Regions from separate parts of the Iodobacter arcticus genome, predicted to be linked through region 2. Evidence: predicted binding sites of a transcription regulator. Region 2 holds the regulator's gene; each other region holds the start of a gene.
What was found. The regulator NrdR, encoded in region 2, represses ribonucleotide reductase genes. The targets are predictions, from matches to a motif close to AAANACNATATATNGTNTTT.

Region 1 (5,386 bases), on a different contig from region 2:
ATTACAACCGCCGCTGCCTTGGTGGCGGTGAAGAACAAGCCCGAAGTGGCTGATTGGCTGCTGGCCAGCCATTGCTCTGATGAAAAAGGCCATCGCCTTGCACTGGCGGCCTTGCAATTGGAGCCGATATTGCAATTGGGCCTGCGTTTAGGCGAAGCCAGCGGTGCTGCACTCACCCTCCCCCTCATCCAAAGCGCCCTCGCCCTGCACCGCGATATGGCCACGTTTTCATCGGCGGGGATTACGACTAAGGAATGAGCGAGCTGTATGTGGCCCTCTAAAAAACCTTAGTTCTGTAGACACAGAGACCGGTAAGAACACAGAGTACACAGAGAAAAACATAAGAGTTAAACAGCAGCAGAAATTCCACTTCAGCATAAAACCCAAATCTTGAACCACGGAGGCCACAGAGAACACGGAGTTTCACGGAGAAAATCTTACGTATGTTTTTCTCCGTGGCCCTCCGTGTTCTCCTTTTTTTCCGTGGTTCAAGATTTGGGTTTTGATATGCAGCATCACTTTTGCTTGGATGTTCTGCTTATAACCTTTTATAAGGTTTTCTCTATGTGTTCTGTGTTCTCATCTATCTCTGTGTCTACAGATCTTTTGCAAGTTTTCGGTATGAAATCATGAGTAGTTTTCGTCTTACGCTTTTGCGGCATGGCGCTACGGTTGCTCCGGCGGGGATGTTAATCGGTCATACCGATTTGCCCTTGTCCCTATTGGGTGAGCAGCAGTTGGCTAGCCGCAATGATCACTTTGTCCGCTTTCCTCCAAGCAGCATTGCCAGCTCTGATCTAGGCCGCTGTGCGGGTTTTGCTCAGCAATTGGCGGCAACAGCGGGGCTGGATTGCCATATCGATCGCAATTTGCGCGAAATGAGCTTTGGTGAGTTGGATGGTTTAGCCAAGTCCCAATGGAGCGAACAGCAGCAGGCTGTATGGGCACTTTGGTCACACAATCCTGAGACAAATACAGCTGTTGGCATTGAAAGCTGGGCGGGTTTTTCTGCACGGGTGAATGTCGCTTTCCGCTTATGGTTGCAAGCTGGCCAGGGGAAACATCGGGTATTGATTACCCACGGCGGCGTGGCTAAAGCGCTATTGCTAGAGTGGCTGGGTCTACCTGCCGCAAGGCACAATCAATTTTGGCTGGCGCACGCGGGGATGATTACCCTTTATTGGGATGATGAATATCCGCCTATTTTGCAGGGGATTGATAATGAAGTTTTGTTGGGTGTGTGAGCTATTGGGATAGGTGTGCGAACAAAACCCAAATCTTGAACCACGGAAAACACGGAATTTCACGGAGAAAACCAAGAGAAATGATCCGTTTTTTCGTGTCTTATGTGTTTTTTGTGGGTATCTGCTTTGTTTTTAGCGCACCTGAATCATTACGAAATAGGAATAAAGAATGAAATTTGATTGGCGCGAGCCTGTGCTGGCGGTGCAGTTTTTAACTCGGCTGCCAACGCCGCAGATTCGTCAGTTTGAGCCGACTTTACTCGCCGCTGCCGCGTCGTGGTTTCCTGTGGTTGGGCTATTGATTGGTGCGTTTTTAAGCGCGGTGGTGTTTCTTGCTACCAAAGTAGATCCTTGGCTGGCGGCTTTGGCGGGTTTTTTGCTTTGGACATGGATTACCGGTGGCTTGCATTTAGATGGTCTTGCCGATATGTCGGATGGCTTAGGCGCTGCGCATCGTGACCCAGAACGATTTTTGGCTGTGCTGAAAGACCCGCATCTGGGCAGCTTTGGCGTGTTGGCGCTGATTTGCCAATCTGCCGCTAAGCTGGTGCTCTTAATGCTGCTGGCTAGGCAGCAAGAATGGCTAGCGCTTTTGCTGATCCCTTCATGGGCGCGCTTTGGTGTTTTGTATTGGAGCCGCCTACCGGCCTTAGCGCCCGGCATGGCAGAGCAATTTGCTTGGCAAAAAACCAGCTACTCGTTGTATATTCTTTTGGCCACACTTTTGCTGGCATCCTATTTTATAGCTCCCGCATTAATGACGGCTCCGCTACTGATTTTGGCTTATGCCAAATGGCTGATGCATAAATTGGGTGGAATGACCGGGGATTGCTTGGGTGCAGGAATAGAAATAACCGAAACAGGGTTGTTATTTTGTATGCTTGCTCTCGCTCTGTAGGGCGGGTGCAACCCGCGAGCAATATTGAATAAATACGCGGGTTTCACCCGCCCTACGGTAATTAAATGCTTGCAACCGTGCCCACACGGATGGCTATGTACAAAACCCAAATATTGACCCACTTTGGTCTCAGAGAGTACGGAGTTACATGGAGAAAACCATTTATTTCGTGGGTAATATCCACCCTATTGATTGTTTGTGTTTATGGAACGGTTTATGAAAATTATCCGCAATATTGAAGTTTGGGAAAAAGGCATGGATGGCGGTTTTATCGGGCATTTAGCCATAGCCGAAACCATCAGCGTTGAGTTTCTATTTAGCTTATTTCGTCATGAGCAAGATCAGCCTGATCCTGAAATGAAGCTCTCTTATATGCTAGACGCCGCCCGTATTGCCCTATTGCAACCCTATGTGGGCGAGCTGATGGATTTGGCGAAAAACGATTATATTTTGACCGCGCACGGCCAGCCTGATTACTAACCGATGTGACGCAATAGAAACCCAAATCTTGAACCACGGAGGCCACAGAGAACACGGAGTTTCACGGAGAAATGCGAAAGATTTGATGGTTTTCTCTGTGGCTCTCTGTGGCCTCGTTTTCCTCTGTGGTTCAAGGTTTAGCTCTCTATCAAGACCCGCTGAATAATTTTGTAGCTTAGTAAATTCCTATCCAGAGCGGGTATTCTGCTCGCTCTGCAAATCTATTCTGAAAGTATTTGATTAACGTCAAATACCCTATATCTAGTTGAGCATGCTTATATAAAACACCATATATTGTGGTCTGTGAAAATATTCTACCTTGATCCAGGTGGGGAAAAATGACCATATACCCGCAATATGTGCTGAAACGCGATGGCCGCATCGTGCCTTTTGATATCGATAAAATTCGCCTTGCTCTGCTGAATGCTAGCCGCGTAACGGGTGAGTTTGATGAGGCAGAAGCAATCCGCTTAAGCACGCTGATCAGTAGCCGCTTGCAGGGTGATCTCACCCCCACCATCGAGCAGATTCAGGATCAGGCTGAAGAAGCGCTGCTGCAATATCATTATTTAAAAACCGCCCGCGCCTATATTGTTTACCGCAGCCAGCATGCGCGTTTGCGCTCGGATGTGCGCACGGTGGTGGATGTTGAATCGTCGATTAATGAATATCTGGATCAATCAGATTGGCGGGTGAATGCCAATGCTAATCAGGGCTGGAGCTTAGGCGGGCTGATTTTAAATACCAGCGGCAAAATGATTGCCAATTACTGGCTAAGCCATGTTTATCCGTTAGAAATTGGCGAGGCGCATCGCTCAGGTGCCATGCATATTCATGATTTAGATATGCTGTCTGGCTATTGCGCGGGTTGGTCTTTACGCCGCCTATTGCAAGAAGGCTTTAATGGCGTGCCGGGCAAGGTCGAAGCCAAACCGCCTAAGCATTTCTCAGCCGCCATTGGCCAGATTGTTAACTTTTTAGGTACTTTGCAAAATGAATGGGCGGGCGCTCAGGCATTTAGCTCATTTGATACCTATATGGCAGCGTTTATTCGTGCGGATAATCTGCAATACAGGCAGGTAAAGCAATATATTCAAGAGCTGATTTACAATCTGAATGTGCCTAGTCGCTGGGGTACGCAAACGCCGTTTACTAATCTGACTTTCGATTGGATTTGCCCAGAAGACTTGCGTGAACAAATTCCCTATGTGGGTGGCAAGGAAATGCCATTTAGCTACGGTGATCTGCAAACCGAAATGAACATGATTAATCGCGCTTATATCGAAGTGATGATGGAAGGCGATGCGCTGGGCCGTGTATTTACTTTCCCGATTCCTACTTACAACATCACCAAAGATTTTGCTTGGGATCACCCCAATACCGATCTTTTGTTTGAAATGACCGCTAAGTATGGTCTGCCCTATTTCCAGAATTTCTTAAATTCAGATCTAGAGCCGCATATGGTGCGCTCGATGTGCTGCCGCTTGCAGCTTGATCTGCGCGAGCTATTAAAGCGCGGTAATGGCTTATTTGGCTCGGCTGAGCAAACCGGCTCGCTGGGCGTGGTCACTATTAACTGTGCGCGGATTGGTTACGAATTCAAAGGCAATGAAGCAGGTCTCTTAGCGCGTGTCGATCAACTGATGGATTTGGCTAAGCAATCTTTAGAGATTAAACGCAAATTGATTGGCCGCTTAATTGATGGTGGTCTTTACCCTTATACCAAGCGCTATCTGGGCACGCTGCGTAATCACTTCAGCACACTTGGGGTAAATGGCATTAACGAGATGATTCGCAATTTTAGCGATGATAAAGACGATATCTGCTCGGATGCAGGTTACGCCTTAGCGATTCGTTTGCTTGATCATATTCGCGCCAAAATGACCGAAATTCAGGAAGAAACTGGCCATCTTTATAACCTAGAAGCCACACCAGCCGAAGGCACGACTTATCGCTTTGCCAAAGAAGATAAAAAGTTTTATCCCGATATTTTGCAAGCAGGCACGGTGGAGCAGCCCTTCTATACCAACTCCAGCCAGCTGCCGGTTGGCTTTACCGATGACCCATTCGAAGCCTTGGGCCGTCAGCAGGAATTACAGCGTAAATACACCGGCGGCACAGTCTTGCATCTGTATATGAATGAGGCAATTTCCAGCCCCGCAGCGTGTAAAGCGCTGGTGAAAAAAGCGCTGACCAACTACCGCCTGCCCTATATCACCATCACGCCCACCTTCTCTATCTGCCCGAAACACGGCTACCTGAGCGGTCATCATGAGTTTTGCCCGAAGTGCGATGGCGAGTTGCTGGCGAAGAAAAGCTGTGCGCTGGGATGAAAATTCAAAAAGGTCTGTAGGCACAGAGCACAGTGAGAACACAGAGCGCACAGAGAAAATCTGTAAAACTTCTTAATTTTTTTCTTTGTGCTCTGCTTTTTAACTCTGTGTTCTCTGTGTCTACAGATCTTTTTTGACCTTCAATTACATTTAAAAGGAAAAAATCATGAGTGATTTATCGGTTCAAACCCAGCTATCCCCTGAGCTTAAAGATGAAGAACGCACTCGCTGCGAGGTCTGGACGCGGGTGATGGGTTATCACCGGCCGGTGAGTAGTTTTAATATTGGTAAGAAAGGCGAGTTTAAAGAAAGGCAATTTTTTAACGAATGTAATACCGTTCAATAATGATGCCCGCGCCCAAGATTGGCGGCTTGGTGCCGTTTTCTAGCTGTGATTATCCCGGCGAGCTGGCTTGTGTGGTGTTTTTGGC
Region 2 (5,386 bases):
CTTTGCAGCATCACATCAAAACTGGCTTTGTCCTCAGCAAAAATCTCGGTAACGGTTAGGCAAACGCCATCAATCGCCACGCTGGCACCAATTTGAATATCTTTACAAAAGCCAGCTGGAAAAGCGATGCGAAATGTACGGATGCCTTCCCTGTCATCAATCGCTTCAATCTGAGCAACGCCTTGCACAATCCCCGTAAACATTTATTCAGTTTCCTTAAAGAGTTCTGGATTTGCTTCGCGCACACGCTTCGAAGACTTGAGTAAATTGCAGTGATCACAAAAATAACTAATCGAGCCACAGGCCGCGATCACATCGAGAGGCCGCTTACAATCTGGACAAATCGGCACAGCTGTTTGCAAACTTTCATTTGGCATAGAATTCTCCAGCATTGGTAAAGCGCAGTGTAAGACGTAAATCGTCTCCAAATAGGCGGCGCTCTAATACCTTAGCTCGTAGCTTGTGGTTTAGGTCGGATAAATCAAGCGTGGCGATGCCTTTTGCCGTGTCGCCAATCATCACGGGCGCTTGATAAAGCAGCATTTCATCTACCAGCCCCGACTGAAACAGCGCCCCAACTAAAACGCCACCCGCCTCAACCGTGACTTGATTGCAGCCTCGGCGGCCTAATTCATTCAGTAAGGCAGCTAAATCAACCCGGCCCTGAGCATCGGCCAAAATGATGACTTCTGCCCCTGCTGCTTCTAAAGCCTGACGCTTTGACTCGTCATCCTGAGCGCCAATAATCAATACGCCCGCCTGATTAAATAACTTTGCATTGACAGGCGTTCTCAGCTGGCTGTCAACGACTACACGTAGCGGCTGTCTATCTACCGCAAATTCACGCACGGTTAGCTGCGGGTCGTCCGCCAGCACCGTGCCAATGCCGGTCAGCATAGCGCAAGATCGGGCACGTAGTTTTTGTACATCAGACCTTGCCGCTGGGCCGGTAATCCACTGTGATTGCCCATTAGCCAGTCCGGTACGGCCATCCAGACTTGCACCCATTTTCACCGTCAGCCAGGGGCGGGATCGCAGCATGCGGCTAATAAAACCTTTGTGATGCTCAAGTGCGGCAGCGTGCAAAACGCCCGATTCCACTTCAACACCCGCAGCCGCCAAACGTGCCAAGCCCTGGCCTGCCACCAGCGGATTAGGATCGGTTAGCGCGGCAACCACGCGCACTACACCGGCTTTCACCAAAGCATCGGCGCAGGGTGGTGTGCGGCCATGATGGCTGCAAGGCTCTAGCGTCACGTAAGCCGTAGCACCGCGTGCCAGATCGCCCGCAACACTCAAGGCCATTACTTCAGCATGCGCACCGGGAGCATCCTTCACCACACCGCCACCTGCAGGCTGGCTAAAGCCCGCACCCACCACCTGCCCGTCTTTCACCAACACACAACCCACGCAAGGATTAGGCGTAGCACTATCCTGCCCCAAAGCCGCCTGCCGCAAAGCCAGCTGCATATATTGATGATCGATCGCGTTCATTGGTTTACCAGTGACAATATGAAACCCACAAACCCAAATCTCAAACCACGGAGAAAAGGGAGAACACGGAGGGCCACGGAGAAAAACATAAGCAAGGTTTTCTCCGTGAAACTCCGTGTTCTCTGTGTCCTCCGTGGTTCAAGATTTGGGTTTATTTCGATATGGAAAACAGCGTTACTCCTTACTTACTTCCCGAATCACATCGCGGAAATCGTCGACGTCTTGGAAGGAGCGGTATACGGAGGCGAAGCGGATGTAGGCAACTTTGTCGAGCTTGGCGAGTTCAGACATCACCATTTCGCCAATCTGACGGCTCATGATTTCTCTGTCGCCTAAAGATAAGGCTTTTTGGATAATGCGCAGGATGGCTTCGTCCACCAGGGGCGTCGGCACGGGCCGTTTATGCAGAGCACGCTCAAAGCTGGTGCGGATTTTTTCCCGATCAAATTCAGCACGCTGACCATTTTGTTTCACCACCTGCGGCAAGCGCACTTCGGCCGTTTCAAACGTGGTAAAGCGTTTATCACAAATTGGACAACGACGGCGACGGCGAACCAAATCGCCTTCATCAGATACACGCGAGTCAGCAACCAGCGTATCAGGGGAACCACAGAAGGGGCACTTCATCACAACCCCGCAAAGAACATTCTAGAAATAAACAAAACCCAAATCTCAAAACACGGAGGACACAGAGAACACGGAGTTTCACAGAGAAAACCTACACAAGGCTCATACCTAGCTTTCAAACTGACCTTTAAATCAAACAAGGTCTAGCTCATAAAATGGCGCAGATAAGCATCTTGCCAAAGAAAGCCAAACACTTTTTTGACTTTCTCCGTGTGACTCCGTGCCCTCTTTCACTCCGTGTTTTAAGACTTGGGTTTTTTATAGCGAATTAAGCGCCGTAAACTGGGAAACGCGCTGTCAATTCTTTTACTTTTACCGCAACGGCTGCAATGTTTGCTTCGTCATGCGGATTATCCAGCACATCAGCAATCAGATTAGCCACGATTACGGCTTCTGCTTCTTTGAAACCACGGGTCGTGATGGCTGGGGAGCCGATACGGATGCCGGAAGTCACAAACGGGCTTTCTGGATCATTTGGAATGGCGTTTTTGTTAACGGTGATATGCGCCTGGCCCAATACCGCATCCGCCACTTTGCCAGTCAGGCCTTTAGAGCGCAGATCAACCAGGAACATATGCGATTCGGAGCGACCGGAAATCACGCGCAGGCCACGCTCGATCAAGGTTGCTGCCATGGCTTGTGCGTTTTTCAGCACTTGCTCTTGGTATGTTTTGAATTCTGGTGTTGCCGCTTCTTTAAATGCCACGGCTTTAGCCGCGATCACGTGCATCAAAGGGCCGCCTTGCAGCGTTGGAAACACATTCGAATTGATCGATTTTTCGAATTCAGCTTTAGCCAAAATCAAGCCACCACGCGGGCCGCGCAATGTTTTATGCGTAGTCGATGTTACAAAGTGAGCGTGTGGCACTGGGTTTGGATAAACACCCGCAGCGATCAAACCGGCGTAATGCGCCATGTCGACCATAAAGTAAGCGCCCACCTTGTCGGCAATTTCACGCATGCGTGCCCAGTCAAAACGCAGAGCATAAGCTGAAGCACCACCGATCAGAAGCTTAGGCTTGGTTTCAAGCGCTACGCGTTCCATATCATCGTAATCGATTTCTTCGTTTTCGTTCAGGCCGTAAGCCACGATATTGAAGAGCTTACCGGAAAGATTTGCTGGTGAGCCGTGTGTAAGGTGACCACCGTGACCTAGGTTCATACCCATTACGGTATCGCCCGGTTTTAGAATCGAGAAATACACGGCTTGGTTGGCTTGCGAGCCAGAATGCGGCTGCACATTGGCGTACTCTGCGCCAAACAGTGCTTTTACGCGATCAATGGCCAACTGCTCAACCGTATCAACAAATTCACAACCACCATAAAAACGCTTACCCGGATAACCTTCGGCGTATTTATTAGTCAGTTGCGAGCCTTGAGCTTCCATCACCGCTGGGCTGGTGTAGTTTTCTGACGCGATCAGCTCGATATGCTCGTGCTGGCGAACAACTTCACCTGCAATGGCAGCGGCTAAATCAGGATCGTATTGGGCGATAGTGGCGGACTTGGAGAACATAGAGTTGGCGCTTCCGTAAGTCGGTTGGGAATAGGGAATGCGCAGGATTCTAACACGGACAAGCGTTTTTCCAATTGAGGAATTCGCTATTAATCATGATACTCGCTCATAGATTATTCCTAGCTTGCTTTTTTTTACACCACTGCCGATGAATAATTTTTATTTTATCAGCAAACCCTATGCGGTCATCTGACATGAAGTCTAAAAATTCTGAAAGCATTCTTGATTTCATCAAGGAATAAAAGGTCAGTGCGGCAATGGGAATAAACGTCGCGAAAAAGTACCCTATTCTGCGCCATGACGGCTCTGCCGCAAGATCAAATAAATTCATCCCCAGAAAGCCAGTCACTGTCGTACCCACCAAGCCCAGAATCGTCACCACAGTCAGGCGCACCACCGTATCGGCCTGCCGATGCAAATCATCGTTTTCTAAGTACTGGCTCATGCTATGAATGGATTCGCGTACCTCTGCAAACAACGCTTCTGTGCCCAGATGGCGACGGGCAATATGAAACATTTGATCAGCCACCACCTGATTAGAAATCTCGCTAAACCAATAGCGCTGAGTAAAACGCAAAAATACCTCTTGCAGAATGCGAATATCCCGCTTAAAACGCCGGGCAGAGCCTGCATTCCCCACTTGCAAACGCGACAAAGCCACTGCCAGCCGGTCAGAAAACATGAGTAATGCCGCTTTATGAAAATGCGCTATCAGCATCAGTAAAAAATACTGATGCCTGAATTGCCCCAACGCTCCGGTAAACGGATCGCTAAAAAAACCATGTCCATGCTTGCCCACCAGCACAAAAGCATGACCATCACACATCATGCGAGTGGAGGATGAATCATGGCGACGCTCCGGCACCCAAAAGCGGTCGTAGCAGCAATTTGCTTCGAAATCCTGAAATACTTTGGCGGTATAGGGCAAATCACCACCCTGCGAAGGCCGCGTCACCATGCCCAACCGGTAGAAATCTTCATCACTTAAATCAAAAGGATCGTCAAAAGCCAGATAAGCCATCAGGGGCATGCGGTGATATTCAATTTGCCGATAGCGCAGCTCGCCAATTTCGTTTGAATGGTGTAATACCAAAGGCCGCAACAAAGCATCCCAATGTTGTGCCATAGGGGCAGCGCGAAACTCACCCACATGCGATAAAAACTTGGATTTATCGTCGTAATCCGAGGCGGCAATCACGCCTCCTTTTGCATCCAGCCATTTCACCTGTTGCAAGCAGCTTGCCGCCGTTTTATCTTCATCCCATTGCGCAGGGAAAGCGCGGCCAAACCTGAACAGAGTATCCTGCACCCGGCTGAGCGGCACATTATCCGCAAGAATTTCAAACGCCAGAATCACGATATCAATATCGTAAAAAAAATACAGATCAATATGCGCCACTTTAAAATCCTGCCGCGTACCATCCTTATAATGCATACGCACCGAACAAATATCATGCCGTCTGAATATATGCAGTGGCGAGCCGCCATAGCTTGCCGTGCTTCCCGCTTCTGCCGCTCCTTCACCATATAAGAACCGCTGTACATAGGGCAGAAAGGTAACAAACTCGCGGTAATGCCGCTCTTGAAATGCCTGAGGATCCATATCAAACGCGGAAGGCCGCATCTGCCAAGGCGAATCCTCATCCAGCAACTGATTCATCAGCTCCCAATGCCGCCCCATTACCGCCCCACTGCCCACAGGCTGGGCGAGCGGCATCAGCTGCAAAGGCCAAATTAAAATCTGCCTAA
Region 3 (5,386 bases), on a different contig from region 2:
GCAAGCCCGTGGCTACCATGCTAGAAATCGCTAAGGCAGCAGGCCTGGCAACCGGCGTAGTTACCACTACCCGTGTTACCCATGCCACACCCGCAGCCACCTATGCGCACATTTGCCACCGTGATGCAGAAAACGATATTGCTGCGCAGTTTGTGCCGGGCGGCAAGGGCTATAACCCAGCACTGGCCGATGGTGTGGATGTGATGCTGGGTGGTGGCAGCCAGTTTTTCTATCCGACAGCAGCAAAAGGTAAACGCACCGATGGCCGTGATTTAGTGGCTGAATTAAAAGCGAAAGGGTATGGATTTGCGGGCACGCGTGCCGAATTTGATGCACTGGATGCCAGTAAAACGGCCAAATTTGTAGGCTTGTTTACACCTAGCCATATGAGCTACGACCTCGATCGTGATTCAGCAAAAGAGCCAAGTCTGGCTGAAATGACCGTGAAAGCAATCCAAGGCCTGAAGAAAAACGATAAGGGCATGTTCCTGATGGTAGAAGGAGGCCGCATCGATCACGCGCTGCACGAAACCACGGCTAAAAAAGCCTTGCAAGATACCGTTGCCTTTGACGATGCCATCAAAGCGGCATTGGCTGAAATAAAGAAAACCGATCCAGAGCTAAAAAACACCTTGATCGTGGTGACCGCAGATCATGATCACACCCTCGTGTTGAACGGCTATGCCAAGCGCACAGGCAAATCTTCTGCGGCTAATCCTGGCGTATTGGGGCTAGTCAAAGATGTGGTTAGCGGCAAATTATCGACCGACGCAGACGGCATGCCTTACACCATCATTGGCTTTGGTAATGGTGAAAGCCGTGGTGATAGAAAAACAGCGCTGGATGAAAGCGTAGTGTTTGCCAATAGCTACCATCAGGAAGCTGCGATTCGCACTGCCGCCGGCAGTGAAACCCACGGCGGCACCAATGTATTTCTGGGGGCAGTGGGCAAGGGCAGCGATCAGTTTTACGGGGTGATGGACAACACCAATGTGTTCAAGCTCATTCGCGACGCTGTTGGCCTGTAAGCCACCGTAGAATCAAGGGAAAAATCATGATGAAACAAACTCTTATTGCAAGCGCTTGCTTGCTCGCTTTTGCTCAGGCTGCCCAGGCAGCGGGTGAAGCCAAGAATGTTATTTTCTTCTTAGGCGATGGCATGGGCCCAGCTACAGTCACTGCCGCGCGTATTTATAAATACAAAGAAGAAGGCGCTTTAACGATGGAAGCGCTGGATGCGGGCAGGTCCCGCACCGCACGAATCAAAACGTTTTCTAACGACGCCCAAACCACCGATTCCGCGCCGTCGATGGCTGCCTATATGACCGGCGTTAAGATGAATAACGAAGTCATCTCGATGAGCGCAGATACACAGGCCAAAGAGCCGGGCAAAGATGGCAGCAATCAGTGTGGCGACAATAATGGTAAGGCAGTGGACACCCTGCTGGAGCTGGCCAAAGCCAAAGGAAAGGCTGTTGGCGCAGTGACTACCACAAGGGTGACGCACGCTACACCTGCGGCGACTTTCTCGCATATTTGCCATCGTGATGCAGAAAACAGCATTGCCGAGCAGGCTGTGCCGGGCGGTAAAGGCTTTAATGCCAAGCTGGGCAATGGTTTGGATGTTTTGATGGGCGGCGGCAGTAAGCACTTTTTGCCAAGTAGTGCGAAAGGAGCAAGGACCGATGGCCGCGATTTGATCGCTGAATTAAAAGCCAAAGGCTATGTGTTTGCCGAAAAGGGCAGCGAGCTAAAAAATGTGGATGCCAGCAAAACAGACAAATTATTAGGTCTGTTTGCTTCCAGCCATATGGAGTACGAGCTTGATCGCGTAAAAAAATCCATCGATCAGCCTAGCCTCAGCGAAATGACCACTAAAGCGATTGCTGTGCTGGCTAAAAAGCCTGAAGGATTCTTCCTGATGGTAGAAGGTGGCCGCATCGATCACGCTCTGCACGGCAATAACGCCAAGCGGGTGATGGACGACACGATTGCTTTTGATGATGCGATTAAAGCCGCACTCACTGAAGTCAGAAAAACCGATCCAGAGCTTAAAAACACCCTGATCGTGGTGACAGCCGATCACGACCATACCTTAACCATTAATGGCTATGGCAAGAAAGGCAGCGACATTATGGGCACGGTAAAAAATTATCGTGATGGCAAGGAAATGAAAGATGCCGACGGTAATAACTATACGGCGCTGGTGTTTGGTAATAGCTCAAATCGCCCGGTAACACGCACCATGCTGGTTGAGGGCAATGCAGATAAATCACAGGTCTTGCACGATGATTATCAGCAGGAAGGCGCGGTGAAAGTAGGCAATGGTAATGAAACGCACGGCGGCGGAGATGTCATGCTGTTTGCTGCGGGTGCAGGCTCTAAAGCATTTAAAGGCACACTGGATAACACCAAGGTCTTTGGTTTGGTAAAGCAAGCTGCCGGTTTTTAATGTGTACTGATTGGTAAAACAGGCCGGCAATTGCCGGCTTGTTTTTTGTAAGGAATAAATGAATGAAGTATTTGCTACCGGTCTTGATGATGGCTGTATATGTCGGGCCAGCCAGTGCGGTGGGCACGCCCGATGTTGCCGCTTTGGTGACCTATGAAACGCGGGTAGTCACGCCAGAGGGTGTGAGTAAATCGACCCGGTTTCAGGAAGCATGGTTGCGTACTAGCCAGCGGGTTTGGAGCGAACGTGTCTTGCCAAAGAATGCCGCGCCCGAAGCCAGCAAAGCGCCCCAAGGCCACGAAGGTCATAGCCATAATATGAATTTTGCACTGGCGGCCAAATCCATCCAGCTGGATGCCAAGGGCGAGCTTAAATTTGAGCTGGTGCGGAGCAAGCTGCAGCAGATAGTAGAAATGAGCAAAAGCGATTACCGCGAAGTTGGCTTTGATGGCAGTTGGGAAAGCACCGCCTATATGCTCGATCGCAAGCAGCTTAAAAATATGAAAAAACGCAGCACGCCTGCGCCTGCCGGTGAAGTCTGGCTAGAGAGCCGCAAGGGCGGCATGTATACCATGGTGCTGTGGTCAGAGAAATTGCAGCTGCCTAAAATCATTGAAACAGGCAATGAAAACGGCGCGAACTGGAGCCGAGTAACGGTGGAGCCGCAAGCCATGCCTAAAGAGATGCCTTGGCTGAAGTCGGCTGGTTTTAGCCGAAAAGATTATATTGATTTGCTGGATTAAGCAGCGCAGTGCTTCATTAAAAAGAGCTTTGTTCTTCGGCGAACAAAGCTCATTTTTTTGCCAGCTTACTAGCTGATCTGCTGCATCATAAAATGCCATAAAATGCAGAATGATTGTTTATTAGGCAATTGGCCATCGTAAGAACGGCTGAAGGCCCGCCCCGTAGCAAGGGCTTGTTTCAGGCTTTTTTAGCCGTTTTTGACGATGTAAATAATCGGCTTTTTTGTCTTGTTACTTATGCACAACAGCGCCCAAACCGCATAAATACTCGCTTTGCTTAAGCTCGTTTTTTTAGTCTTTACCTTCTCTCTTTTCATCCCTATCCGTCACTTGCCTATCTCGCTGAAAGACACTAGTATTTGTGTTAACTCTTCTTGTTAAACACTACATATAGTGTTTCTCCACAAGAAATCCACAGAATTATCCACAGCGAGACGTGCCCACTTAGCCGCACGCGCAACTCAATGAGAGCCCTATGACCGATAGCGTTAACACTGCTCAGCAGCACAGCAGCTATGCTGATTACAAAACCATTCGCCGTGATGGATCTGTGGTGCCATTTGCACCGAATAAAATCACCGTAGCAGTGACCAAAACGTTTATCGCCGTATTAGGCAGTGATGCCGCTTCCAGCGCTGCCGTGCGTCAAAAAGCCTTGCAGCTGACTGAATCCGTTGTATCGGCGTTGATGCGTCGTAAGCCAGAAGGCGGCGCGATTCATATTGAAGATATCCAAGATCAGGTTGAGCTGGCGCTGATGCGCGCTGGTGAGCACGATGTGGCCCGCGCTTATGTTTTATACCGCGAAGAGCGTAGCAAAGAGCGTCATTCCCGCTTTGAGCCAGAGCATCACCACGCGATCAATGTGTTGTATCCGAATGGCAGCAGCCGCCCCCTCGATTTAGCGCAATTAAAAGAGCTGATCGCTTCTTGCTGCAAAGGCTTGGAAGGCACCACAGATCAAGCTGCCATGCTGGCTGAAACACTGAAAAACGTTTACGACGGCGTACCGGCAGAAGAAGTTCGCCGTGCGCTGATTATGTCGTCACGTCAGCTGATTGAAAAAGACCCGGCCTATAGCTTTGTAACTGCGCGTTTATTGCTAAACAACTTGCGCTCAGAAGTATTAGGCAAAGAAGTCAGCCACGAAGAAATGGCATCTAAGTATGCCGATTACTTCCCGCAATTTATCAAGCGCGGTATTGATGCCGAGCTTTTGGATGAAAACCTCTCCCAATACGATTTAGCCAAACTGGGCGCGGCGCTGGATCATAGCCGTGATTACCAATTCGGCTACCTTGGCTTGCAAACCCTGTACGACCGTTATTTCCTGCATATCGAAGACAGCCGCATCGAGCTGCCACAAAGCTTCTTTATGCGCGTGGCGATGGGCTTGGCGATGAATGAAATCAACCGCGAAGAGCGTGCGATCGAGTTCTACAACGTCTTATCCAGCTTTGATTTTATGAGCTCCACGCCTACCTTATTTAACGCCGGTAGCCGCCGTAGCCAGCTTTCCAGCTGCTACCTCACCACCGTGTCCGATGATCTGGAAGGCATTTACGAAGCGCTGAAAGAAAACGCGCTGCTGTCTAAATACGCGGGTGGTTTGGGTAACGACTGGACGCCTGTGCGCTCCCTCGGTAGCCATATCAAGGGCACCAACGGCAAGTCACAAGGGATTGTGCCTTTCCTTAAAGTAGTTAACGACACCGCCGTAGCGGTAAACCAAGGCGGCAAGCGTAAGGGCGCGGTGTGTGCCTACCTTGAAACCTGGCATGCAGATATCGAAGAATTCCTCGAAATGCGTAAGAACACCGGTGATGATCGTCGCCGCACGCACGATATGAATACCGCCAACTGGATTCCAGATCTCTTTATGAAGCGTGTGATGCAGGGCGGCGAGTGGACATTATTCAGCCCATCCGAAGCGCCTGATTTGCACGATAAGTTTGGTAAAGATTTTGAACAGGCTTACGTGGCCTATGAAGCGAAAGCCGCGCGTGGCGAAATGAAAATCGCCAAGAAAATCCCTGCGCTGGGTCTATGGCGCAAGATGCTTTCTATGCTGTTTGAAACAGGCCATCCTTGGATTACCTTTAAAGATCCTTGCAATATCCGCAGCCCGCAGCAACACGTTGGCGTGGTGCATAGCTCAAACCTATGTACAGAAATCACCCTGAACACCAAC

Region 1: ACFQNF_RS03200 (ribonucleoside triphosphate reductase) is a predicted target of NrdR. The motif match lies at 2,905-2,924, and genes of this name have one in related genera.
Region 3: ACFQNF_RS19805 (ribonucleoside-diphosphate reductase subunit alpha) is a predicted target of NrdR. The motif match lies at 3,575-3,594, and genes of this name have one in related genera.

Annotation. Positions count from the first base shown of each region.
Region 1 is NZ_JBHTBQ010000006.1:80,268-85,653, forward strand. Features, by position in the region: gene cobT (nicotinate-nucleotide--dimethylbenzimidazole phosphoribosyltransferase) at 1-258, shown strand, start outside; gene ACFQNF_RS03185 (histidine phosphatase family protein) at 630-1,244, shown strand; gene cobS (adenosylcobinamide-GDP ribazoletransferase) at 1,414-2,142, shown strand; gene ACFQNF_RS03195 (hypothetical protein) at 2,359-2,622, shown strand; gene ACFQNF_RS03200 (ribonucleoside triphosphate reductase) at 2,961-4,955, shown strand; gene nrdD (anaerobic ribonucleoside-triphosphate reductase) at 5,122-5,301, shown strand; gene ACFQNF_RS03210 (anaerobic ribonucleoside-triphosphate reductase activating protein) at 5,301-5,386, shown strand, end outside.
Region 2 is NZ_JBHTBQ010000046.1:64,242-69,627, forward strand. Features, by position in the region: gene ACFQNF_RS20210 (riboflavin synthase subunit alpha) at 1-203, opposite strand, end outside; gene ACFQNF_RS20215 (YfgJ family double zinc ribbon protein) at 204-392, opposite strand; gene ribD (bifunctional diaminohydroxyphosphoribosylaminopyrimidine deaminase/5-amino-6-(5-phosphoribosylamino)uracil reductase RibD) at 367-1,494, opposite strand; gene nrdR (transcriptional regulator NrdR) at 1,669-2,121, opposite strand; gene glyA (serine hydroxymethyltransferase) at 2,390-3,637, opposite strand; gene ACFQNF_RS20235 (magnesium transporter CorA family protein) at 3,744-5,386, opposite strand, start outside.
Region 3 is NZ_JBHTBQ010000044.1:499,825-505,210, forward strand. Features, by position in the region: gene ACFQNF_RS19790 (alkaline phosphatase) at 1-1,028, shown strand, start outside; gene ACFQNF_RS19795 (alkaline phosphatase) at 1,055-2,452, shown strand; gene ACFQNF_RS19800 (hypothetical protein) at 2,515-3,195, shown strand; gene ACFQNF_RS19805 (ribonucleoside-diphosphate reductase subunit alpha) at 3,671-5,386, shown strand, end outside.